Regions from separate parts of the Faecalibacillus sp. MSK20_93 genome, predicted to be linked through region 1. Evidence: a T-box and tRNA genes for the amino acid it is inferred to sense, from the RefSeq annotation. Region 1 holds a T-box; the other holds one or more tRNA genes.
The links. A T-box is a leader RNA that pairs with one kind of tRNA and senses whether it is charged. The one in region 1 lies ahead of trpS (tryptophan--tRNA ligase), so its partner is inferred to be a tRNA-Trp.
Positions count from the first base shown of each region.

Region 1 (17,257 bases):
GTTATTACAAGGCTCTTCAAGAAGGACCAGCAAGTATAGTTGTACCAATTGATAAATTAAGTATTGTTGTGACAATTATTTTCTCATATGTTGTCTTCCATGAAAAATTAAATAAGAAATCATTGATTGGATTTTTGATTCTTGTTGGTGGAACATTATTAATGTTACTTTAAATATGGCGAAAGCCATATTTTTCTTTTCAAAAGAAATAATATCCTTTAAAATAAATAAAGGTGAAAAGAATGCAAAAACAATTAATACAATGGTATCAACAAAATAAAAGAGACTTTCCTTGGAGAAAAGACCAAAATCCATATCATATTTGGATCAGTGAAATTATGTTACAACAAACAACGACAGAAACAGTTATCCCTTATTATGAGCGTTTTCTAGAAAACTTTCCTACAATTGAAGCACTTGCCAGTGCTTCTTTAGAAGAAGTCTATAAAATGTGGGAAGGTTTAGGATATTATCGACGTGCGAAGCATTTACATGAAAGTGCTCAAATAATTGTTGAAAAATATCAAGGGAAATTTCCTTATGAATATAATGATATTTTATCTTTAAAAGGAATTGGAGAATATACTGCCGGTGCTATTAGTTCAATTGCTTATGGAAAGCAAGTTCCAGCTGTAGATGGCAATGTTTTAAGAATTATCAGTCGCTATTATTTGCTTAAAGAAAATATTGCAGAAACAAAAGTACAAAAGAAAATCTATCAAATAGTTCAAGAATTGATTTTAAATCAAGATGCTTCTGCTTTTAATCAAGGAATGATGGATTTAGGAGCAACGATTTGTAAACCTGTCCATCCACTTTGTTCTCGTTGTCCGATTCAAAAAGAATGTTTAGCTTTTAAAAATAAACAAATGGATGTTTTACCTATTAATATAAAAAAAATAAAAAAACAAGAGATAAGTTATATTACAGGAATCATCACTTATCAAGATAAATATTTACTTATTCAAAATCCACCAGGAGGATTATTAGAAAATTTTTATGGTTTTGTACAATATGATGTTGAAAGTCCCTATAGTTTTGTTTCTTCTTTTCAAGAAAAGTATCATCAAGAATTAATAATTCAAGCACATATTAAAGACATTAAACATGTTTTTAGTCATCGTATATGGTTTATGCATGTTTATCATTTTGTTTTAGAACATGAAATAGAAGGAATGTATACTTTAGAGGAAATAGAGGCTTTACCTTTATCAACTGCCCATTTAAAAGTTTTAAAAGCGTATCTAAAGTTCATGTAAAATACAAATAAAATAAATATAATAGTTAAAGGGTGTGATGCTATGAAATTATTTAAGAAAGAAAGTAAAATTGAAAAAGAGGAGTACTTTTCTTTTTGTGTTGAAGAAATTTATAAACATAAAAATGGTGAATTGTTTGTTTTAGGAATAGTTGATGGAATTATACAAAAATTAGATTCTTTATTTTTGATAGGTCCTTATGGCTATGAAGAAAAAGTAGAGATTCAAGAATGGATAGAAGTAGATTCTAAGCAAAACTATTATGCATTATTGATTGATCAATGTTTTCAAGAAGAAATAGATCAAGGTTATATCTTTACGAATAAAAATAATCATTTAGCTTCTTCTCGAGAAGAAGTTTATAATCCTTATCTTCAATTTTTATTAGACCAAGTTAATCGTCAACACTATGATTATTTAGATATTTTATTTGAACAACTTGCGACAAGAGCTTATTTTTTAGCTGTATTTGATTATCAAGATTTTCCTATTTATCAAATAAATGATAAAAAATATTATCCAATTTATACAAGTCAATTAGAAATGAATAAAGATCAAAAATGTAAAAATAAAAAAGGTTCAGTTTATAGTTTTGATGATTATTCTAGAATGTGTTTAAATCAAGATAAACTTGATGGAATTATCATTAATCCTTATCATAAAGAAAGAAGTATTGTTTTAAATAAAGATGTTATTCAACATATTAGAATAATTAAAGAAAAAAATATAAAAACATATGCGAAAGCTAAAAGTTATCTTAAAGATAGGAAAAGGAGACAAAAGTATGAAATTGATTATGAGAGCTGATGATTTAGGATTTAGTGAAGCAGTCAATTTAGGAATTTATAAAGCAGTTAAAGAGGGTGTTATTACAAGTGTTGGGATGATGACAAATATGGAACATGCAAACCATGGGTATGAACTTGTAAAAGATTTTGATATTGCTTTAGGGCAACATACAAATATTTGTGCGGGAAGACCCTTAACTGATCCTAAGCTTATACCATCTTTAGTTCAAGAAAATGGTGAATTTTGTTCATCAAGAGAAATTAGAAGTAGAAAAGAAGATACAGTAGTTATTGAAGAAGCTGAGATGGAAATTGAAGCACAATATTTACGTTTTAAAGAAATCACTGGAAAAGATCCTGATTATTTTGAATGTCATGCTGTTATTTCACAAAACTTTTTTATAGCTTTAAGAAATGTGGCTAAAAAATATGGTCTTTTTTATGAAAATGTTTTATTTGATCAAGAGTTTGAAAAAGAAAATAATATTTATGGTATTGCAATGGCCAAGCTTAATGAACAAATGCTTTATGATCCAAAAGAATATATTGAAAACAGTTTAGAATTTATTAGAAATCATGATGTATCCGTGATGGTTTTCCATCCAGGGTATTTAGATCAATATATTCTAACACATTCATCTTTTACGCTTATTAGGGCAATGGAATGTGATTTTCTATGTTCATCATGGTTAAAAGATTGGCTTAAAGAGTATCAAATTGAATTAACTGATTTTAGAAAGGTTAAAAATGCATAGATGTTCATGGGTCAATGATGATCCTCTTTATATTGATTATCATGATCATGAATGGGGAAAACCTGTTTATGATGATCAAAAATTGTATGAAATGTTTTTATTAGAAACATTTCAAGCAGGGCTTTCTTGGATCACTATTTTACATAAAAGAGAAGCTTTTAAAGAGGCTTTTGATCAATTTGATGTTAATAAAATAGCAATGTATGATGATTGCAAAATAAATGAGTTAATGAATAATCCAAAAATCATTCGTAATTCTAGAAAAATTAAAGCGGCAGTTAAAAATGCACAAATATTTATTGAAATACAGAAAGAATATGGTTCTTTTTCTAAATATTTATGGGCTTATACAAATGATAAAATTATTTATGAAAAAAAAGAGAATGAAACAACGAGTACGTTATCAGATCAAATTTCTAAGGATTTAAAGAAAAAAGGCATGTCATTTGTAGGAAGTATTACAATCTATTCTTATTTAGAAGCAATTGGGATTTATAATCATCATGATAGAAATTGTTTTTTACATCTTTAAAGAACAGTTTCTTTTTTTGTATTATTAGGTATAATAAAAATAAGGTGAGTTTAATGCAAAAAAAGAGACAATTAAAAACTTGTATTGTTGTTGTCGTTTTAATGTGTCTACTAACGGTTTCCATGACATTTCAAACAATTTGTGTAAAGACAATCAGTGATAATTATATTAATTCACTTATTGTCAATCAAATTATTGATTTAATTATAGACGAAGAAACAGATGCAAATTTTCAACAAATAAATCAGTTACAAAATAAAATAAAAAAGAGTGATGCTCTTTATCAATTAAATAGATATGCTTTTTATCAATCTATGCGAAATACCAATAAAAATAAAATAAAATTAGATCAAAAAGAATTACAAAAATTTTCTACATCATGTAAAAAAATGATCAAAGATGAATTGAATATATCTATTGAAGAAAAACAAATTATGAATATTTTAAAACAAAATCAGTTTTGGAATAAAATGATTCATCGTATGAAAAATAAGTTAAGTTATTTTTCAAAAATCTTTGTTTTTATTTATTCGATTATGCAATCAATATTTTTTAGAATAATTATTTTATTGTGGATATTGTTATGTTTTTTTAGATTATATAATTTAAATAAATCAGGTTTTTCTTTGGTTTTTTCAATAGTTCTTTTAGTAAAAGGCTTGATTGATTATATGATGATAGGATTAATTGAAATATCAAAATCTTTTTATATTAAGATGTTAAATATTCCTATTTCATCTATAAGTATTGATTCTTATTTGATTGTGGCAATGGTATCTTTAATGATTGGCATGATTCTTTTTGTTTGGCATATATATAAGGCAGAGTAATCTGTCTTTTTGCTTATAATTTTTTATCTCTTCGATAATAAATTACAAATTGTATGATTTTATACAATTTCACTAGACAAACAAAATTGTATACAATATAATGTTAGCAATACAAATAAGAAAGGAAGGTTTTATATATGACCGAAAAAAGAGTTTACAATTTCTCAGCAGGTCCTTCAATGTTGCCTGTTGCTGTACTTGAAAAAGCAGCAAAACAAATGTTGAATTATGAAGGCAGTGGTATGTCTGTAATGGAGATGAGTCATAGATCCTCTTCCTACTTAGATATCTTTGAAAAAACAAAAGGATTATTAAAGAAAGTGATGAATGTTCCTGAAAATTATAAAATTGTTTTTATTCAAGGGGGAGCAACTCAACAATTTTCAATGGTTCCTTTAAATCTTTTAAAGAATGGGAAAGCTGATTATGCGATTACAGGTGCTTTTAGTAAAAAAGCAGCTGCAGAAGCAAAAAAATATGGGGATATTCATATTGTTTATGATGGTAGTAGCAATGATTTTAAACATATTCCAACACAAGATGAATTAGATTTATCTAAAGATGCATCTTATTTACACATCTGTGCTAATAACACAATTTATGGAACAGAATGGAAATATGTACCTGAAACAAATGGGGTACCAATTATTGCGGATATGTCATCTAATATTTTATCAAAACCAGTAGATGTAAGTAAATATGGGATGATTTATGCGGGTGCTCAAAAGAACATGGGAATTGCTGGATTAGGAGTAGCAATTATTCGTGAAGATTTACTTCAAGATGTTGCCAAAACAACACCTGTTTTATTAGATTATAAATTGATGATCAAAAATGATTCAATGTATAACACACCACCAGCTTATGCAATTTATGTTTTAGGACTTGTTCTTGAATGGATCGATTCTTTAGGTGGATTAGAAGTTATGAAAGAAAGAAATGAAAAGAAAGCTAAATTAGTTTATGACTATTTAGATCAATCGACTTTCTATAAAGCACATAGTGATAAAGAAAATAGATCACTTATGAATGTGACTTTTACAACACCAAATAAAGATTTAGATGCGAAGTTTGTTAAAGAAAGTATCGAAGCAGGCATGACAAATTTAAAAGGTCATCGTTCTGTAGGGGGAATTCGTGCTTCTATTTACAATGCAATGCCATGTGAAGGTGTTGAAAAACTTGTCGCATTTATGAAAGAATTTGAAGAAAATAATCGATAAGGAGTCAAGTATGTATAAGGTTAAATTGATGAATAAAATATCTTCAGTAGGATTGGATTATTTTAATGAAGATTATGAATATGGGGAAACGTTAGAAAATGAAGATGCTATTTTACTTAGAAGTGCATCTTTACATGAATATGAATTTACAAAAAATGTTAAAGCGATTGCGAGAGCTGGTGCGGGGGTCAATAACATTCCTGTTGAAAAATGTTCAGAAAAAGGAATTGTTGTTTTTAATACACCGGGGGCAAATGCGAATGCGGTAAAAGAACTTGTTTTATGTGCTTTATTTTTATCAAGTCGTAAGATCGTTGAAAGTATTGAATGGGTCAATACTTTAAAGGATGATGAAAATGTAGGAAAGACAGCAGAAAAAGGAAAATCAAACTTTGTAGGGCCTGAAATCGAAGGTAAAAAATTAGGGGTCATTGGTTTAGGTGCTATTGGAGTTTTAGTTGCAAATGCAGCTAATAAACTAGGAATGGAAGTTTATGGATATGATCCATTTATGTCTGTCAATTCTGCTTGGGCTTTATCAAAACATGTACGTCAAGCAAAAGATATGGATGAAATATTTAAAACATGTGACTACATTACTGTCCATGTACCAAGTACTAAAGATACAAAGGGTATGTTAAATAAAGAAAAGTTTGCATTAATGAAAGACGGAGCACGTTTATTGAACTTTGCTAGAGGGGACTTAGTTGTAAACGAGGATTTATTAGAAGCAGTTGAATCAGGTAAATTAAGTAAATATATAACTGATTTTGCTTCACAAGAATTAATTGGAAAAGATAATATTATTGTATTACCTCACTTAGGAGCTTCTACTCCTGAAAGTGAAGATAACTGTGCGAAAATGGCTGTTCAAGAATTAAAAGATTTCTTAGAAAATGGAAATATTAAAAATTCTGTGAATTTCCCAGCTGTTAATCAACCAAGAGAATCAAAAGTAAGACTCTGTATTACCAATAAAAATATGCCAAATATCTTGGCACGTATTTCTAAATTATTTGCTGATCACAACTTAAATATAGAAAATATGGTGAACCGTTCTCGTGGGGATTATGCTTATACATTAATTGATACAAATGATGATGTACGTCAAGATATTATTGAACGTATCGAAGCAGCTGAAGGAATTATTAATGTAAGAGTGATTAAATAAAACTTGATAAAGGTATTTCAAGAAGTCCTAAGGGACTTCTTTTTTTGGACTATTTGTCTATTGAAAGAAGGAAAAAAGAAGATAAAATGATAATAGAAATGAAACAAATATGAGACAAATTATCTTTAAGCATATGATACAATTAAATCAGAAAGCTCCTTATAAATATTATAAAAAATACAAACAAAAAGCGATGTATGAAACCTTAATATAAAAAATTTATATGAGGAAAGCGGATGTGCATTAAAGAAATGCTAGTGACAGTACTTGTAAAAACTTGCTTAGAGATGAAGGCTGTTTTGCGGATTTCTGTAATTATGCTTTTTTCAAGGAAGACAGGTCATTAAACCTGAAGAACTTGTTTCAAGAGAAAATGATCTGTCGACCTTGATAGGAAAGGTCGACAAGCAAACAGAGATCAAAAGATATCGAGATGTCGTAGAAATTAGTCAAAGTATGTTTGTAGGAAGTTATGATGGATTAAGAGAAAATCTTAAAATTGAAACAGAAAGCTTCATGATGGCAGCAACATTTACGTGTACAAATATTAGAAGAGAAGACTTACCAGAAGGAAATGAAATCAATATGTGTAAGGCAATGGATCAATTATTTCAAAGAATGAGAGATGAAGGAAAACTCAATACTTTAAAAGAACTACTTAAAGTGAAACTAGGAACTTTATCAAGACCTTTAGAAAAACAACTTACAAATACATCGCTAGAAAAATTAAATGTTCTTACATTAAATATCTTTAATATCAATAGTGAAGAAGATGTTTTAAAAATTATCAATTAAAAGAGCTATACGATTCATTCGTATAGTTCTTTTATTCTATCCACCATTTAAATAGGGGGAAGGGCATATTAGAAAACATAAGATAACGTGGAAGCAAGTATTGTTTATCATTGCATGTCATATGTCTATTTTGATTGTAACTAAAGGCTAGTTTAACAGAACTTGATTTGAGATAATCTTGTGCATTTTGACAACTGACACCATATGGAAAGGCAAAGTAATCTGTTGAAACAAGGCCTTTGTTTTTTTCAAAGTCTTTTTTTATTTCATTTGTTGTCATGGTTTCTATTTTCTTTTTATAGGGTAAATGACCAATATGGTGCATATCATAAGAATGACTGTAGTATTCAACATATTGATCATTTTTCAAATCATTTGTTTGTAAGTAAAGTGGATTATTGGTTTTGGTTTTATAACCAATGACAAAGTTTGTAGCTTGCAAATTATATTTTTTTATAATAGGTTTAACAATAGTGTTAAAGTTTTTATATCCATCATCAAAAGTTAAACATACAGCTTTTTTAGATACTTCTTTTTTTCCGTGATAATAGGCTTCAACATCTTCCATGGATAGACATTGATAATTATTATCCGCTAAATATTTCATTTGTTTTTCAAATTCACTTATAGACATAAAATAAGGATTTGATGCATAGTTTTCTTTTTTTTCTTGTTCACTTACGACACCATGGTATCCTAAGATAGCAATTCCATCTTTCCCGTTTTCATGAATAATGATGTCTTTTGTCATCCAGCCAAGTCCGATTGCTATGTAACAAACAAGAACACATAAAATGATTTTTAATATATTTTTCATAATATTCCAACTTTCTATCAGTACTAGTTTATAGAAAAACAATACGGATGTCAAAAAAAGCTATGAGACTTCATAGCTTAAGACACAAGTAATAAACATCGCTAGGACAAATTCTTTTAAGAAAAGATTTTCATAATTTAAATGTTCTTCTTTTTTATTTATAAAATAAGATAAGTAATTTTTAAGAATTTGATGATTTGTGAGATCTTTAAAAGATTGGGCGATATTTTTAAAATCAATTCTTTCTATTTCTCTTAAATCAGGTTTAATTTGATTTTTGATGTCTTGAATAATATCTTTAAAATGATAAACCTTTAAATCATCGTAATCATGTTCACTCATATAAAGTTCTAAACCTAAGATAAAATAATCTTCTAATTTTAAGTAATCTAAATACGTATTTTCTTTTAATAAATCAAGAATAGGTGTTTCATCTGAAATTGTAAGTAAATGATGATTGTATTGATTTTCATAGTTTAAAATTTGATTATGAAAAGATAAAGCTATTTCTTGAATATTTTCTTCAGGATAAAAAGCAAAACGATGCCCTTTTAATTTTTTAAATGTTTTTAAAGTATCAAGATAACCTAAGCGTATTCTTTGATCCAATAGCTCTCGATTAAAATCAAGAAAGCCACCTAAATGCTTAGACGGTCTAATAAAAGTGATATTTTCACGATGTAATAAATAGGGATGGGTCGCTTCTTGATTGAGTTCAATTGCAATAATTTTTTGTGCTCCCATTTTTAAAGCAAGAGAGATAGGTAAATTATCATAATATCCGCCATCAATATATCCTTGCTTATCTATATAATGAATAGGAAATGCAGGAAAACATGAGGCTGAAGCAATAGCATATTCTACAATGTTATCTTCGCTCATATCATCTACTGTGATTTCTAATGGTTTCATAGAAGGAAAAGCAACAGTGCATAAACCATATTTGATGGGTGAACTTTTCGCTTTTTTGCCATTATAAAGACCTTTGATTAATTGAATAAGTGGTTCAATATCAGCACCTTTTTTATCAAGATAGGACTTTAAAAAAGGACCTATATTAGAAGAATTGTTCATTAGATTTTCAATTGAAAAATCAAATTGAATAGGATGCTTTAAAACCTTTTCTAATGATAAAGTATCCCATAATTCATAAAGCTTTTGATAATCTTCTTGAGCTACAAGTAGCCCATTTAAAGCACCAATAGACGTACCAGTAACAATATCAAAATGATACCCTAATTCTTGTAATGCTTTCATGCATCCTGATTCATAAGCTCCTTTAGAACCGCCACCTGATAAAACTAATCCATATTTCATAAAAACACATCCTTTTCAATAATTATACTTTTTCATAAAAAAAATACAACTTTATCATTTTAATATATGAAGAGTTTGTTATAATTATATGGCAAGGAGGATTAAAAAATGAAAAATGTAGTGAAAACAGATCAAGCTCCAGGAGCTATTGGTCCATATAGTCAAGGAATACAAGTAGGGGATATGTATTTTTTCTCAGGACAAATTCCTCTAGTACCAAGTACAGGTGAAATGCCAGAAGGAATCGAAGCACAAGCTCATCAAGCTTTAAAAAATGTGAAAGGATTATTAGAAAGCCAAGAATTATCATTTTCAAATGTTGTTAAAACAACTGTCTTTTTAGATAACATGGATGATTTTACAACAGTAAATGGTATTTATGCTGAATATTTTGTAGAACCTTATCCAGCAAGATCTGCTGTAGAAGTTGCTAAACTTCCTAAAGGAGCTTTAATTGAAGTAGAAGTTATCGCTAAAAAATAATTAAAAAAGAGATTTCGTTTTTGAAATCTCTTTTTTGTATATTATAAGAAAAGAATTGCAATAATACCTACTACAAAACAATAGTAAGAAAAATAATTCAATTTTCTTTTATTTAAAATACTAAACAATAAATTAAGTGCTAAATAAGTAACAACACCACTGACAATAAAACTAATTAAATAAGGAAGCCATAATGCAGCGACAGTTGAACTTGTTAAAAAATGTTTAAGTTTTAAAATGATTGCTCCAAAGCTGACAGGCATAAACATAAAGAAAGAGAAATCTCTTGCTGCTTTTTGATCAAGACCACCAAGCATCCCACCAGTAAGTGTTGATCCACTACGAGAAACCCCAGGAAGTAAAGCAAGTAATTGGAAAAATCCCATTCTTAATGCATCCCATAAATTCATGCTTTTTGTTGTTCTTTTTCCTTTATATCCAAATTTGTGAATAAGCATTAAAAAACAAGAAGTTAAAAGTAAACAACAACCTACTAATTTAGGATTAGAGAAAGCATGTTCAATATAATCATTAAAAAGAACACCACCAATTGCTGCAGGAATTGTAGCAACAATTAATAACATACAAAATCTAAAATCAGGTAATAGCTCATCTCTTTCTTGAGGTTTAGCAATATACCCGAAAAAGGATTTGATTAGACGAATAATATCTTGGCGATAATAAAACATGATAGCAATGAGTGAACCAGTATTAACAATAACTTCAAAAGTAACATCATTCATTTGTGGAACCATTAAACCAAGTTTTTCAAAAATACTTTGGAATAAAACTAAATGTCCACTACTTGAAATAGGAATAGGTTCACTAAAACCTTGAATAGCACCTAAGATTGCATAGACAATAATATCTTTAATTAAACTCATAATTTCACCTCGTCACCCATTATATATGAAAATATTATAAAAATATACAAAAACATTTTTTTAATGGAGATGACATATAATAAAGAAAAAGGAGGAAGAAAATGATTGTTAATTGGGTTAAAGAAGATGAAGAACTATTAGAGCCATATGAATGGTCAAATGGTGATGATATCGAAATCATTTCAACACTTTCATGTTTTAAAGTAGATCAAAAAACACTCCATGATTTTATTTATGGATGTTTACACATTTTTGATCAAAAGTTGTGTCAAAAAGTATTTGCAATAGGAGATGGTCATTATGCTTTAGCGATTGAAACAGATGATCAAGGAAAGCTTTGTTATCGAAGTGTTTTTGATTTTTGTGATCGTGATAAAATGAATAAAAAGATTGCTGCTTTAGAACTGTCTAATATTCATTATCAAATGTATGATGAAGGAGAAATGAAAGAATATGGTCTAACAAGAGAGGAAAGGTTAAAAAAGCAATTTATTGAACAAAGAATTGATGAACTTTATATGGAAAATTATGATGATTTTTTGATGTTATGTAGACAGCTCAATATCGAAGATGCACAAAGTATCCAAAAATATAATCATTTAAAAAATAAAATAGCTAAGGGCTATACATTTATACATGAAATTCTATTCTATGAATTTACTAAAAAGGAATACAAAAAGAAATAAGCAATGCTTATTTCTTAATTGTAATTCCTATTTTTCTTTCAACTTTCGCAAGTTTTTTTCTTGCCATATAACGTGCTTTATCAGCACCTTCATTTAAAATTGTATCGATATAGTTACCTTGATTGATTTCATTATATTTATCATGGATTTTTTGTAATTCATTACCTACAACTTCAGCTAGATCTTTTTTAAATTGACCATAACCAACACCTTGATAACGTTCTACAAGTGCATCAATAGATTCACCACTTAAAATAGAATAAATAGTAAGTAAGTTTGAAATACCAGGTTTATTTTTAACATCATAGTAAATAGCGTTATCACTATCAGTGACAGCAGACATGATTTTCTTTTTAGAAACATTAATATCATCTAAAATATAAATACATCCTTTACCTGTTTCATCAGATTTAGACATTTTCTTTGTAGGATTTTGTAAGTCCATAATACGTCCACCTACTTTTGGAACAAGTGGTTCAGGTAATTTGAAAGTTTCACTATAACGATTATTAAATCTTTCAGCAATATCTCTAGCAAGTTCACAATGTTGTTTTTGATCTTCACCAACTGGTACATAATCTGGATCATAAAGTAAAATATCAGCATTCATTAATGAAGGATAATTAAAAATACCAGCTCCAATAGATTCATCTTTTTTAAGTTTGCTTGCTTTATCTTTATATTGAGTCATACGTGATAATTCACCCATTGACACCATACATCCTAAATACCAACCAAGTTGAGCATGTTCTAAAACATCAGATTGTAAAAATAATGTGACTTTTTTAGGATCTAATCCAGCTGCTAAATATAAAGAAATCAAATCTTTTGTATTTTTTCTTAAATTCTTTGGTTCTTGATAAATCGTCATACTGTGTAAGTTAGCAACAAAAACAATCATTTCATATTCATCTTGATAAGAAACAAAAGGTTTAATAGCTCCTATATAATTTCCTAAAGTTACTCTTCCTGTTGGCTTGATGCCACTCAACATTCTTTTCATAAATTTTCCTCCTTAAAATAAAAAACGTCCTTAAAAAAGGACGTTATAAACGCGGTACCACCTTAATTCGTATAAAATATACGCTCTTGATCTTAACGCGATTAGCGACAAAAGACTCGTGCCTTTTGTAACTCCAGAACCCCAATTTCTATTATATCAATGGCTTACTTCCATCAACCATAAGCTTTCTATAACATTTAATATAATTTACTTATGTTCCTTCAAAGTCTTTAAAAACATTATAATGAGCTCATCTATAAAAATCAAGATATTTAAAAAAAGATATACAAAGTTTAAAATTGTTGTATAATTATTTACAAAGGAGTGATTGTATGATACGTATATATACCGCCCCAAGTTGTGCTTCTTGTAGAAAAGTAAAATCTTGGTTAAATGAAAATCAAATACCTTATGTAGAAAAGAATATTTTTTCTACTTTATTAAAAGAATCAGAACTTCGAGAATTATTAGAACGTAGTGAAAATGGTACGGATGATATTATTTCCAAAAGAAGCAAAATTATTAAAGAAAATGATATTGATATTGATTCAATGAAAATCAATGATTTAATTAAGTTTATACAGGAAAATCCATCAGTTTTAAAAAGACCAATTATGATTGATGAAAGAAGATTTCAAGTTGGTTACAATTCTGAAGAAATAAGAGTCTTTATTCCTAAGGAACTTAGAAAGTTAGCTGAATGTCATGATATGGATCGTTGTCCACAATTCAGCAATAAAGATTGTTTGAATTTTAAAAAAGAATATGAAAGGGATAGAGAACAGGAATCAAGTCAATAGATGGATTCTTTTTTAGGAGACAATATGAAAAAAATATTAAAAGTTATAATGACACTTGTTTTAATTTGTTCATGTTTTTATCTAGCAATTTCATTATTTATGAATCATTTGATTATTAATGATATGGTACCAACAGTTGTTAAATCAACGGCTGTAACAAATGCTTTAGAAGATACTTGTCAAAATGTTTTAAGTATGATGAATATGGACGAAAGCCAAAGTCAAGCACTTGTTTCTTCTTTACAACAAGATGAAAAAACGCAAGAACTTGTTAATGAATATATTGATACTGTTTTAAATAATCAATCATCTACTCTAGATGAAACTTTATTAAAGCAAGTTTTAGAAGATAAAAAAAATGAGGTATATTCTATTTTGAATCCTTCAATAAATGAAGAAACGTTTACAACACTTTATGATCAAGCTATCAATCAAATGGATTTACAAGGTTTACAAGATAAAGTATTAAGTCGAGTAGAAAATACGATGGAACAATCTGGAGAAACATATAAGATTGTAAAGAAAGTATATAGCTTTAAAAATTCTACACATATTATTGTGAGTGCTATTTTATTAGTTATTTCTACAGCTTATCTTATTTTTATTTCAGTTCAAGAGAGATTGATTACAAAATGTTTATCAGTAAGTTATATGGTTTGTGGAATTATGACATTCTTGATTTCTTTTACGATAATTTTAGGATTAACAGCAATGGCATCTTCTACGATGACAATTCAGTTAACTTCTATTAAATATATGTATATATGTGGAGCTAGTTATTTCTTTGTAGGTATTATTTTATTAATTGTAAATGCTTTTTTAAAAAAGAAAAATCGTTATCATTATTATTACTAGTATAAAAAGAAGGGGTATTTATGGATAGATTAGATGCAAAGGCTATAAAGACGTATAAAGAAATTATACTTATTTTAGATCAATGTATTGATGATTATTTATTTGTAATGGATCTTGATAAAGATATATATTTTATCTCACCACATGCTATGAAAAGATTTAATATTCCAAGCTATGAATTTAGTAATTCTTTACCAGCACATAAAAAATTTGTATATGAAGATGATCTAGAAATGTTATTATCAGATATGAATAAGTTGGTTTCGGGAAAGAAAAATTTTCATAATTTACAATATCGTTGGATTGGAAAAGACGGTATTCCTATTTGGATTAATTGTCGAAGTAAATCGATTAAAGATCATGATGGGAATGTTAAATATATTATTGGCTGTATTAATGAAATTGGTAAAAGACAAGTTGCTGATAATGATAGTGGATTATTAGGAGAAATGAGTTTTAAAAATTTTATTTATCCTATTAATGAAGATATTAAACAGGGTTTTATTTTAAGAATTGATATTGATGATTTTAAAAATATTAATGAAAATTTCGGTGTAAAATATGGTGATGTTGTTTTAAAACAAGTTGGAAATTGTATTAAAAAGTTATTAACTAAAAATCAACAACTTTATAGGATTGTCGCTGATGAATTTATTGTGATGGATGTTGTTGGCAGTAAAGAAGATGCAAGAGCTCTTTATAATGCAATACGTAGAAGTATTACATGTTATGTAGAATCTATTAATTATGATATTTATTTAACGATTTCTGCAGGTATTCTAGATTTTCATGATTATCCTAATAAAAGTTATAATTCTATTATGCAATGGACAGAATTTGCTTTAAATCAATCGAAAACAAATGGAAAAAATACATATACGATTTTTAAGCAGGAAGCTTATCAAGAATTTTTAAGAAAAAATAAATTAACAAAAGAATTACATAAAGCAGTTAACCAACAATTTAAAGGATTTGAAGTTTATTTTCAGCCAATTATTGATATGAAAACAGAAAAGATTCATAGTATGGAAGCATTGCTTAGATTTGAATGTGATGAATTTGGTAAAATTTCACCACTAGAATTTATTCCATTATTAGAGGAAAGTGATTTGATTATTCCTGTAGGTAGATGGGTTTTAGATCAAGCATTAAAAGCTGTAAGTATGTTTTCAAATATTAAAGTACAAATTAATATGTCTTATGTTCAAGTGTTAAAAACACCCGCATTAAATGATATTTTAAATATTATAAAAAATTATAAAATAGAAAATAATCAATTGGTTATAGAACTTACAGAAAGTGGTTTTATTGAATCTAATAAAAACTTTATTGATTTTTGTAATGGTTTAAAGAAAGAAAATATCTTACTTGCTTTAGATGATTTTGGAACAGGATATTCTAATTTCCACTATCTTTATAATTTAAAACCAGATTATATAAAAATAGATCGAACATTGATGAAAAATGCGCTTTCAAATGAGTATGAAAATATGTTGCTAAAACATATGGTGGATATGGCTCATAGCGTAGGTGTTAAGATTTGTATTGAAGGAATAGAAGAAAAGGAAGAACTTGAACGTATTATGTTATTAAAGCCAGATTATATTCAAGGATTCTATTATGGTAGGCCGGTTTCTTTAAGTGTGTTTATGGAAAGCTATGAAATATAAAACGAATAAGTATGTGACTTATTCGTTTTTTAATGTTTCTAACATTCGTTTGATTTTACTTAAACAGTTTTGTTTATATTCTAAATGATAAGGTTGAATGATTTTTTTGAATGTTTGAAGTCCTTGATCATAATCCTCCACTTCAAATTCTATTTCATAATCATGATGATGGTTATATTCATTTTCATCTAAGGATAAAACACCATCGGGTAAAATAATATCATGACGTGTTGTTTTTAAATAATATCCACATGTTAAATCTTTGATATAAATATTTTCTTTTTCCAAAATATCAAAGATTTCATTATTGATATGTTGATGATTAAAAATAGCATCTTTAATTTCTTTATTAATATCTATATTTAATTCATTCAGACCAATAGTTGAAGGTCTTTTCAATGTGAGTTCGTAATGACCTTTTTTTTCTCTAATTCTGAGTGAGTATTTTTTCTTTTCCAATAGAGGATGAAAAAGATAATAATTGGTTTGTTGATAACTGTCTTTGATTTGATTTTTATAATCAGATAATATTTTTTTAAATATATTTTCTTTTAATAATATTTTAAATTCAATTTCTAGATGTTCCATATGATACCTCTTTGCTTAAATGCTCTAGATATATTATAATACATCTATATGGAGGGAAGAAAGATGAAATATGCATTAATGGTTAGAAATGATGATCTTTCTAAAAAAACAGCTTTGAAAATTAAAGAAAGTTTACAAAACTTTTTTATTTATGATGAAAAAAATCCAGATCTTGTTATTTCAATTGGAGGAGATGGAACTATTTTAGAAGCTGTACATCAATATTTAAATGTTGATTGTTGTTTTGTAGGTATACATACAGGAACTTTAGGATTTTATACAGATTACCAAGTTGATGAAGTGGATCAATTTATAAAAGATGTGACTTCTAGACAATTTAAGACGATGAAAAGATATATGTTAGAAATTAAAATTAATAAAAAAGACTCTTTTCAAACATATTATGCTTTAAATGAATTAAGATTAGATCAAGGGTTACAAGCACAGGTTATTCATGTGTATATTGGTAATGTTTTATTAGAAGTTTTTAGAGGGAATGGTTTATGTGTTTCAACTCCTTCTGGATCGACTGCTTATAATAAATCTTTAGGTGGTTCTATCATTTATCCAGGTATTCCTTTGATGCAACTTACAGAAGTTGCAGGAATTCATCATAATGCATATCGTTCTTTAGGTTCAAGTTTGATTTTAGATGAAAGTCAAACAATTAAATTAGTTGGAAATCATTTTAATCATTCTTTGATTGGAATCGATCATATTCATTTAGAATTAGAGGATGTTGAAAGTATTGAGATTACGATTGGGCGTAAGTATGTTCGTTTTATTGAATATAAAGAAATG
Region 1 covers NZ_JAJDKA010000042.1:7,144-24,400, forward strand. Annotated here, with positions in the region: gene LJD34_RS11365 (EamA family transporter) at 1-173, shown strand, start outside; gene mutY (A/G-specific adenine glycosylase) at 243-1,259, shown strand; gene LJD34_RS11375 (SseB family protein) at 1,302-2,066, shown strand; gene LJD34_RS11380 (ChbG/HpnK family deacetylase) at 2,044-2,802, shown strand; gene LJD34_RS11385 (DNA-3-methyladenine glycosylase I) at 2,795-3,334, shown strand; gene LJD34_RS11390 (hypothetical protein) at 3,388-4,164, shown strand; gene serC (3-phosphoserine/phosphohydroxythreonine transaminase) at 4,302-5,387, shown strand; gene LJD34_RS11400 (phosphoglycerate dehydrogenase) at 5,398-6,558, shown strand; gene LJD34_RS11405 (hypothetical protein) at 6,946-7,353, shown strand; gene LJD34_RS11410 (polysaccharide deacetylase family protein) at 7,385-8,170, opposite strand; gene LJD34_RS11415 (patatin-like phospholipase family protein) at 8,231-9,487, opposite strand; gene LJD34_RS11420 (RidA family protein) at 9,596-9,970, shown strand; gene LJD34_RS11425 (undecaprenyl-diphosphate phosphatase) at 10,012-10,854, opposite strand; gene LJD34_RS11430 (hypothetical protein) at 10,956-11,540, shown strand; gene trpS (tryptophan--tRNA ligase) at 11,548-12,543, opposite strand; T-box leader at 12,577-12,777, opposite strand; gene spx (transcriptional regulator Spx) at 12,876-13,343, shown strand; gene LJD34_RS11445 (hypothetical protein) at 13,368-14,198, shown strand; gene LJD34_RS11450 (EAL domain-containing protein) at 14,219-15,868, shown strand; gene LJD34_RS11455 (CYTH domain-containing protein) at 15,887-16,456, opposite strand; gene LJD34_RS11460 (NAD kinase) at 16,520-17,257, shown strand, end outside.

Region 2 (9,365 bases), on a different contig from region 1:
TCCTATTTTTGAACAACTCAAAAAACAAATCTTAGAATTTATCTCTATTGGCATTTTACTTCCTAATGATAAATTACCTTCGGTAAGATCTCTTGCAACAGATATTGGCGTTAATCCTAATACTGTTTCTAAGGCCTATCAAGAATTAGAGAACCAAGGTTATATTTATTCCGTTAAAGGAAAAGGATGTTTTATTGCTGATAATCAAACTGATCAATTGATTAAAGACGATAAATTTGATGATTTTAAAGGATGTGTCAATGAAATGAAAAAGCATCAAATTACCAAAGACAAATTATTAGAAATTATTGAAGAAGTATATAAGGAGGAAACGGTATGATTGAAATTAAAGATGTGATGAAATCTTTTGAAAATAAAAATGTTTTAAATCATTTAAATGTCACAATTTCCTCAGGAAGTATTTTTGGTTTGATTGGTCCTAATGGAGCTGGAAAATCAACCTTACTTTATTTATTAAATGGGATTTCTAAATGCGATGAAGGAAGTATTTTATTTGATGGAAAAGATGTTTATGAAAATCCTGATGTTAAAAAAGATATTTTATTCATTAGTGATGATCCCTACTATTTTCACTTTGCTACTATTGATGAAATGAAAGATTTCTATCTTACTTTTTATCCACAATTCAATTTAGAAACCTATCAACATTATGTTGATTTATTCCGTTTACCACAAAATAAACCTTTAAAAGACTATTCAAAAGGAATGAAAAGACAAGCAATGTTTGCTTTAGCACTTGCAATTGCACCAAAATATTTATTATTAGATGAAGCTTTTGATGGTTTAGACCCTGTTATGCGTTTAGCTTTTAAAAAAGCTATTAATCAAATCATTGATGAAAATATGACAGTCATTATTTCATCTCATAATTTAAGAGAATTAGAAGATATTTGTGATAGCTTTGGGATTTTAGACAATGGATGTATGACAACATCGGGTGATCTCTATGATATTAAAGATCATATTCATAAAATACAATTAGCTTTTAAAGAAGAATTAAACAAAGAAGAATTCAGTCATTTAGATGTTCTCTCTTTCCATAAACAATCTCGTGTTATTAATATGGTTGTTAAAGGAGACATCAATGAAATTAAAGATTATTTAAGAATGTTCAATCCAATTATGTTAGAAGTTTTATCTGTAAATTTAGAGGAAATATTTATTTATGAAATGGAAAGAAAGGGGTATGGTGTCTATGATTAATAAAGATTATTTTAAATATTTAATAAAACAAAATAAGAAATATCTTATTCTTATTTATGTAATTGGAATCATTATTCCTTTTCTACTAATCAATAAATTTGATTATGCACCTTTAAACGATGAAAATATAACGCGTTTTGCACAAATAATTCCTTTAGCTTATGGATTTGTGTTATCTTTTATTGTCCCTATTTATCTGTTTTCTTTTTTACAAAAAAAGAAAAGTAATATACTTTACTTTTCCTTACCAATAAAAAAAGAATCACTTTATTTAACAACAAGTTTATTTTCTTACTTTGCAACTATTCTACCTGTTGTTATTTACCAAATTATAAGCCAACTTATTAGTAACTATATGATTTCTTTTCCATTGGACAAATTTATTCTAGCAATAATTATCACCATCGTCCATATGTTTGCGATGAATACAATCATTACATTTGTAACACTTTCATCTCAAAATATGACTGATAGTTTAATTTGTTCGATTGCTTATATGATCATACCCTTTGTTGTTTTTCTTGCTCTTAATATTTGTGCAACCAAGGTAGCCCAAACATTTATGATGGGATATGGAAACTATTCACAATCATTAAAATTATTACTTAATTATATAAGTATTGTTTATAGTGGTTTTTTCCAAGGAAACTATTTATTATCGCCATTTGTTTCTAATACACCTATTATCTATTGGTTTATTTTAAGTATTATCTTTTCATTGATTAATTATCATTTATTTTTAAAACGTACACTCGAAAAAAGTGAAACATACACAAAATCTATCTTTATGTATCCATTGATTATTATTTTAAGTACATTATCAATGATGTTATTTGTGTATGATCTAGAGGATTTAAAAATGACAACTCTCATGTTTTCTGTTATTTTCATCATTTATTTAATTATGTATTATTTTTCAAAAAGAAAAGTTTATTTCAGTTGGAAAATTCCCTCTCTCTTTATTCTATTGATTATTGGTTGCATTGGTTTTTCTAATATTTATTCTAATACCAAAGGTCTTCATACAATTTATGAATTACCAAAAAACAAGGATATCCAAGAAATCTATTTTTCTACTGATCGTTATATTTTTGACGAAGATAAGCCATCAACTGTCGATAATCAAGAAATAGAGAATTTAACAACGAAAAATATTACAATTCAAAATAAAAAAAATTTCATGAAAAGTATGTACGAAATTATGAACAAAAATTTAATTACTAAATCCGCTGATTATCATGGTTATGAAAACTATTATGAATTAACGATTAGTTTTACAACTAAAAACACCATCAATCCAAACAGAAATTATATTATTAAGGATGAAAATATGGCAGCTGTACTCGATATTTTTTCTAAATATGACATCATTAAAAACAAATAGGTTGGGTATTACCTCAACCTATTTCTATAGAAGGAGTCTTTATGAAAAAAACTACACATATATTATTTACTATTTACATATTTTTAGTCATCTGGATCATACTTTTTAAATTATCTGTTTCTATTGATCAATTACCACATTTTAGAAGCATTAATTTAATTCCCTTCTATTATCCAAATAAGACAACTTATCAAATAAGAGAAGTTCTTGATAATCTGATTATTTTTATTCCTTTTGGGCTCTATTTAAAAACATTAAATATTAATAGTGATCGAACAATATTTCTTGGTTTTCTATTAAGCATTTCATTAGAATTATCTCAATATATCTTTTGTCTTGGAGCAAGTGATATTACAGATTTAATTACGAATACAACAGGCGTACTTGTCGGTGTTGGTCTTTATTATCTTTTAAAAAAGATTTTTAAAGAGAAGACCAATAAAATTATTTTAGCATTAGCAGCCATTGTAACGATTTTATTTGTTTCTTTGATCATTATTATTCTTATAAACAATTAATGCACATAAATCACAAGTTATTCACAATTGTGCATAATAAAAATGAGGTCTCCCTCATTTTTTTATTCTGTTGGATGACGATCACCTAATAAATAATCATCTACATGTTCAAAGATATATTGAATAGATAATGGTTTTCTTCCTGTAAGTGAACTAAAATCACTAACAGGAACATCTAAATAGCCTTGTGTGACAGTTGTTCCAAAAGTAACCATTCCTTCTGATGTTTCTTTAATTGGACTTTTTGAAAAATCTCCATCCGTATTTCTAGGAACACCAATTGAATCAAAATAAGCATAAAGTTCATCATCTGTAAGTCTTGTATAAGTGATATGATTTCCTGTTGCTTTGTTTCCAATAGCTAAGAAATCTTCATAAGATAGTGGTTCTAAACCATTAATATTTAAAACAGCTCGATGTAATAAATGATTATTTAAAGCACAAGCTGCTGCATAAGCGCAATCCTTACGTGAAATAAACCACACACGTCCATCACCCATATTTTTAGAAATTGTTGTTTCTTTAGCTTCTACTGCTCTTAAATAGTCACTTGTAAATGCTTCAACAAAAAGAGAATTTCTTAAAAAGATATAATCAAGCGATGTATTTTGAATAATTGCTTCTGTATAAGAATGATCTACATTTTCAATGCTTGGGTTAAATGGATGTGCTGCTGATAAAACAGATGTATAAATAATTTGTTTAACATTTGCTTTCACACATGCATCTACTGCATTTTTATGAGCTTGTCTTCTTTTTTCACCTACAAAAGGCATTGAAATCAATAAAACTTTATCCGCATTTTCAAAAACTTTAACAAGTCCTTCAGGATCATTAAAATTAGCTATAGCTGTTTGAATCCCTTGTTCCTTATATTCTTTTAAACTTTCTTCTTTAGGTGCTGTAAATACTAAATCTTCTTTGTTCATCAATTCTAAAGCGTATTTAGCCACTAATGAACCAAAATTTCCATCAACACCATTAATAACAATTTTACTCATCGTTCATACCTCCACATGTGAAAATTATATCATGAATATTTTTATAAAATAGACCTTAAAAATTAATAAAGACTATAAGTTTTTCTTATAGTCTAAAATAATCTTCTACATATTTCATAAATTGTTGTATCGCCTTTTTTCCATTATCTTGATGATATCCTACAGCATAATCAGCATGATGATGACTTTCTTTTAAAGGAATCACTGCTACTTGATCATTTTCACTAATGACCTCTGTGGCCGAAAGTCCTATTCCTTCCCCTAAAGAAATAGCCATCACATATTCATTTAAATCATCTACTTCTTTTTTTATATAAGGAATCATTCCATCTAAACGGAAAGCTTCCATATAATCATGATAGTACTCTTTTCCTTGTTTTTTCGATAAAACAATAAGAGGTTCATTTTTGATATCTTTAATTGTTACATATTCTTTATGACTTAAAGGATGTTCTAAAGAAGTAACGACACAAACATGTGAATGATAAATTGTACGATAAATAAGATCTGGATAATTTTTAAAGTTATTACTTAAGCCAAAAGCAATATCTATTTCTCGATTGTTTAATTTTTCAATACAGGTAAATAAATTAAAAGCTTTGATATCAATTGAAATAGTATCGTTTTCTTTGAATTGTTTAACAATAAATGGTACATGCTTTCTTTCAAAAGGACCTGTAATCCCAATCGTTAACACATCTTTTTGTAAATTTTCTTTAATATCATTATATTCATTTTTATAATCACTCAATAATTTCTTTGCAAGATCATAATACCTTTTTCCTTCTTCTGTTAATGTTGGATAATAAGTCCTACGATCAAAAAGAGAAAATCCCAAATCATTTTCCAATTTTGTGATTTGCTGAGAAATTGCTGATTGTGATAGATAAAATTTTTTGGCTGCTTTTGAAAAACTTCCTTGTTCGACTACTGCTATAAAATAATAAATTACTTGTTTAAACATCTTTATCACCCTATCTATCATATCATTTTATTCACATTAATGTTCAAATTGTGCGCAAAAAAGTGAATAACTTAAGTTATTCACTTTATTCACAACAATATTCACAATACGCAAATAAAAAACACATCTAAGATGTGTTTATCACAAACTGGCAGGGGTAGTAGGAGTCGAACCCACATCAACGGTTTTGGAGACCGGTATTCTACCATTGAACTATACCCCTAGTTTGGTTTACCTAATTAATATATCATATAAAAAACAATTATGCAATAGTTAATTGCCTATAAATTAAAAAAAATGTCTCATAAGATAATTTTGAGGAGGTTAAATATGAATGAATTAGAATTAACTATATCCTCTATCAAAATACAAACATTTAAAGATATCTATAAAATGAATGTTGCTTTTGATAAAGGAACTATTTTTAAACAATTGGATAAACCATGGGTGATGCAACGTGGATGATACATTATTACAAATAAGTAAATTGGATTTTTGTATCCAAGATGTTACTTTGTTTTTAGATACCCACCCTAATGATCAAGAAGCTAAAAAATATTATAAAGAAGGGATGAAGCATCTTTTAAAGATGAAAGAAACTTATTTAAAAAATGGCGGTGCTCTTACAAATAGAGACGGAAAGAATATTGAAAACTATATTAATGAACCATTTCCTTGGATGAAAGGAGGATCAACATGTGGTTGTATGAAAAGCGCTTGCAATATCCCGTTAATGTAAGAAAACCTGATGCTAAAACTGCTAAAATCGTTATTTCACAGCTTGGTGGACCTAATGGTGAATTAGGAGCAGCACTTCGTTATCTAAATCAACGCTATACGATGCCTTATCCAAGAATTCAAGCCTTATTGACAGACATTGGAACAGAAGAACTTGCTCATGTTGAAATTATTAGTACCCTTTTCTATCAACTTACCAATGGTCTAACACCTCAAGAAATTAAAGAAGGTGGATTAGATGCCTATTTTACTGATCATACATTAGGTGTCTATCCAACAAATAGTGCGGGTATTCCTTTTAGTGCCGATACTTTCCAATCTGTGGGAGATCCTATTTCTGATTTAACAGAAGACATGGCTGCTGAGGGTGCGACCTCATAAAGATAACAAGGCTAAAAAACCTTGAAAACACGCTATTTTTAGTAGGACAGGCTTTTTCTAGCTACGATTGCACAAAAACAAAAATACAGAAAATTGAAGATAAAATGAACTATCCTGCATAGTTCTAATGAATTTTAAGGCTAGACGTTCAGAAATGAGCGTCTATTTTTATACCCAAAATGAAAGGAGCATTAAACTATGAAAAAGACATGGAAACGATTGTGTACGGGCTTCTTAGCTCTTGCAACTATCGTTACTGCTTTACCGACGACACCCGTTCATGCAGAAAGCAAGCAATACTGGACGGAGTCAAAAGAGCGTGTCGGTATCGTTGAAAAAGTAATGAATGACGGTTCGATTGGTTCTACTTTTAACGAGGGACATTTGACCGTTGAGGGCGAGGACGCTTACTGTATCGACATTAACACAGATTTTAGGAACGGCTACAAGACCAGAGCTGACGCAAGCACCCGTATGAGTGCCGACCAGATAAGCGACGTTGCCTTATCTATCGAATATGTGAAACAGTACACAGACAGCCACAGCGGAATAAGCAACAATCATGCCTACCTTTTAAGACAGCTTGTTGTCTGGCAGAGATTGAGCGTACATCTAGGCTGGCAATGCGACAACGTGCGAGCTTCTTATGATGAAATTCCAAAGGCAACGCAGGACGAAGTTTTCTCTGGTGCAAGAGCCTTTATCAAAGAAAATAAGGGACGCTATGAATGTGGCGGTTATATCTACTCTGGCGAGGGGCAGGAATTGGGACAATTCTGGGCGAAACTGAATGTTGGAAATGCGAAACTTCAAAAGACTTCCAGTAATACCAGCATTACAGACGGTAACGAAATTTACTCAATCGCTGGTGCAACATACGGTGTCTTTTCTGATAAGGACTGCACAAAACAGCTTGCCACCCTTACGACTGATGAAAACGGAAATACAGATATTGTAGAGGTAAAGGCTGGCACAGTTTATATCAAGGAATTATCCGCACCAGCAGGATATAAAGTGGATAAAACAGTCTATCCATTAACAATCAAAGCTGGCGAAACAGCGACATTGAAAGTATCAGATACGCCAAAAGTAACAGACACTTTGATTGAACTTTTCAAGATTGATATGGAAACACAGAAAGACAATCCGCAAGGGAACGCTTCTTTAGCAGGTGCGGAATTTACATGGAAGTATTATGCAGGCTTCTATAACAAAGACAATCTCCCTGCCGAAGCTACTCGTACATGGGTTACAAAGACAATCGCTGAAACAGACAGCGACGGGACAACCCACTACATCACAAAATTAGCGGACGCATACAAGGTATCTGGCGACAGCTTCTATATGCAGGACGGTAAGGCGGTTCTTCCACTTGGAACGCTAACTGTTGAGGAAACAAAAGCTCCAAACGGCTACTTGTTAGACGGTGCATATATGCAGGCTGGCGATAAGTCTGAACAGATTAAGGGCTTATATGTAACACAGATTACCGAGGACGGCGACCTTGCCGTATTATCTGGAAGTAACCAGTTTTCCGTATCAGACAAAGTTATCCGTGGCGGTGTGAAAATTCAGAAACGAGATTTAGAAACGGGCGATACAAAGCCACAAGGAAGTGCCACTTTGAAAGATACTGCCTTTGACATCATTTCCTTAAATGATAATTCTGTTTTGGTTGAGGGTAAGCTATACAAGAAAAATGAAGTGGTAAAGACAATTCGTACCGATATTGAGGGTGTCGCTTCTACTTCTTCTGACCTTTTACCTTATGGAAAATTCCGTATCGTTGAAAGTGAAGCTCCCGACGGTTACTTAACTGACGGTGCAAAACCGATTGATTTTACAATCACAGAAAATGGAAAAATCGTGGACTTAACCGACGAAGCCCATTCTATCTATAATCAGATTAAGCGTGGAGATATTGAGGGTGTAAAAATCGGTGCAGGCACACACAAGCGTCTTGCTGATGTTCCCTTTAGGATCACAAGCAAGACGACGGGCGAAAATCATGTTGTGGTAACTGATGATAACGGGCAATTCTCCACTTCTGCTGAATGGGCTTCACATAAGCACAATACAAACGCAGGAAAGACCAGCGAGGACGGTGTGTGGTTTGGAACTTCTGAACCAGACGACAGCAAGGGTGCGTTACCTTACGATACCTATATCATTGAAGAATTACGCTCTGATAGTAACAAAGGCTTTGAACTTATCCCACCTTTTGAAATCGTGGTATCAAGAAATAACCTTGTGATTGATTTAGGAACGCTGACTGATGAATACGAAAAAGAAATCTCTATCCATACCTCAGCAACCGGCAAAGACGGCGAAAAGACTATCCTTGCAGGAAAAGAGATTACGATTATTGATACTGTAAAATTGGACGGACTTACAAAAGGCATAAAGTATCAGTTGAAAGGCTGGCAGATGTTAAAGGAAGAAAACGCCGAGCTTATCATTGACGGGAAACGTGTAGAAAACGATTATACCTTTGTCGCTGATGATGAAGAAATGAAAGTGGAAATTTCCTATACATTCAATGCGTCTGCTTTAGGTGGCAAGAACCTTGTTACCTTTGAAGAATTGTATGATTTAAGCAATCCAGACGAACCCGTAAAAGTTGCGGAACATAAAGACATTGAGAACGACGGGCAGACGGTACTTATCACAGAACGTATCATCAAAATTCATACAACTGCTACCGATAAGGACGGCAACAAAGAGATTGAAGCTGGAAAAGAGGTAACAATCATTGATACCGTAACCTTAGAGGGCTTAGAAGTCGGTACACAGTACAAACTTGTGGGCTGGGAGATGTTGAAAGAAGAAAATGCAGAGCTTCTTATCAATGGAAAACGTGTGGAAAGTGATTACACCTTTACTGCTGACAGCGAAACTATGAAAGTGGAAGTTTCCTTTACCTTTGACGCTACTTCTCTTGACGGAAAACAGCTTGTAACTTTTGAAGAATTGTACGACTTGAGCAATCCAGACGAGCCGAAGAAAGTTACCGAGCATAAAGACATTGAGGATAAGGGACAGACGATTACCTTTAAGGAAAAACCCGAAGCCCCAGAAAAACCAGAGAAACCCGAAACACCACAGACACCAGAAAAGCCAAACAGACCGAGCGACAGTCCCAAAACGGGCGATAA
Region 2 covers NZ_JAJDKA010000074.1:207-9,571, reverse strand. Annotated here, with positions in the region: gene LJD34_RS14590 (GntR family transcriptional regulator) at 1-340, shown strand, start outside; gene LJD34_RS14585 (ABC transporter ATP-binding protein) at 337-1,224, shown strand; gene LJD34_RS14580 (hypothetical protein) at 1,217-2,608, shown strand; gene LJD34_RS14575 (VanZ family protein) at 2,650-3,126, shown strand; gene LJD34_RS14570 (NAD(P)H-binding protein) at 3,189-4,127, opposite strand; gene LJD34_RS14565 (LysR family transcriptional regulator) at 4,213-5,091, opposite strand; tRNA gene LJD34_RS14560 (tRNA-Trp) at 5,241-5,314, opposite strand; gene LJD34_RS14555 (spore coat associated protein CotJA) at 5,422-5,556, shown strand; gene LJD34_RS14550 (spore coat protein CotJB) at 5,549-5,830, shown strand; gene LJD34_RS14545 (manganese catalase family protein) at 5,788-6,210, shown strand; gene LJD34_RS14540 (SrtB-anchored collagen-binding adhesin) at 6,409-9,365, shown strand, end outside.
Region 2: it has a tRNA-Trp gene. The T-box ahead of trpS (tryptophan--tRNA ligase) is inferred to sense a tRNA for this amino acid. The anticodon was not compared.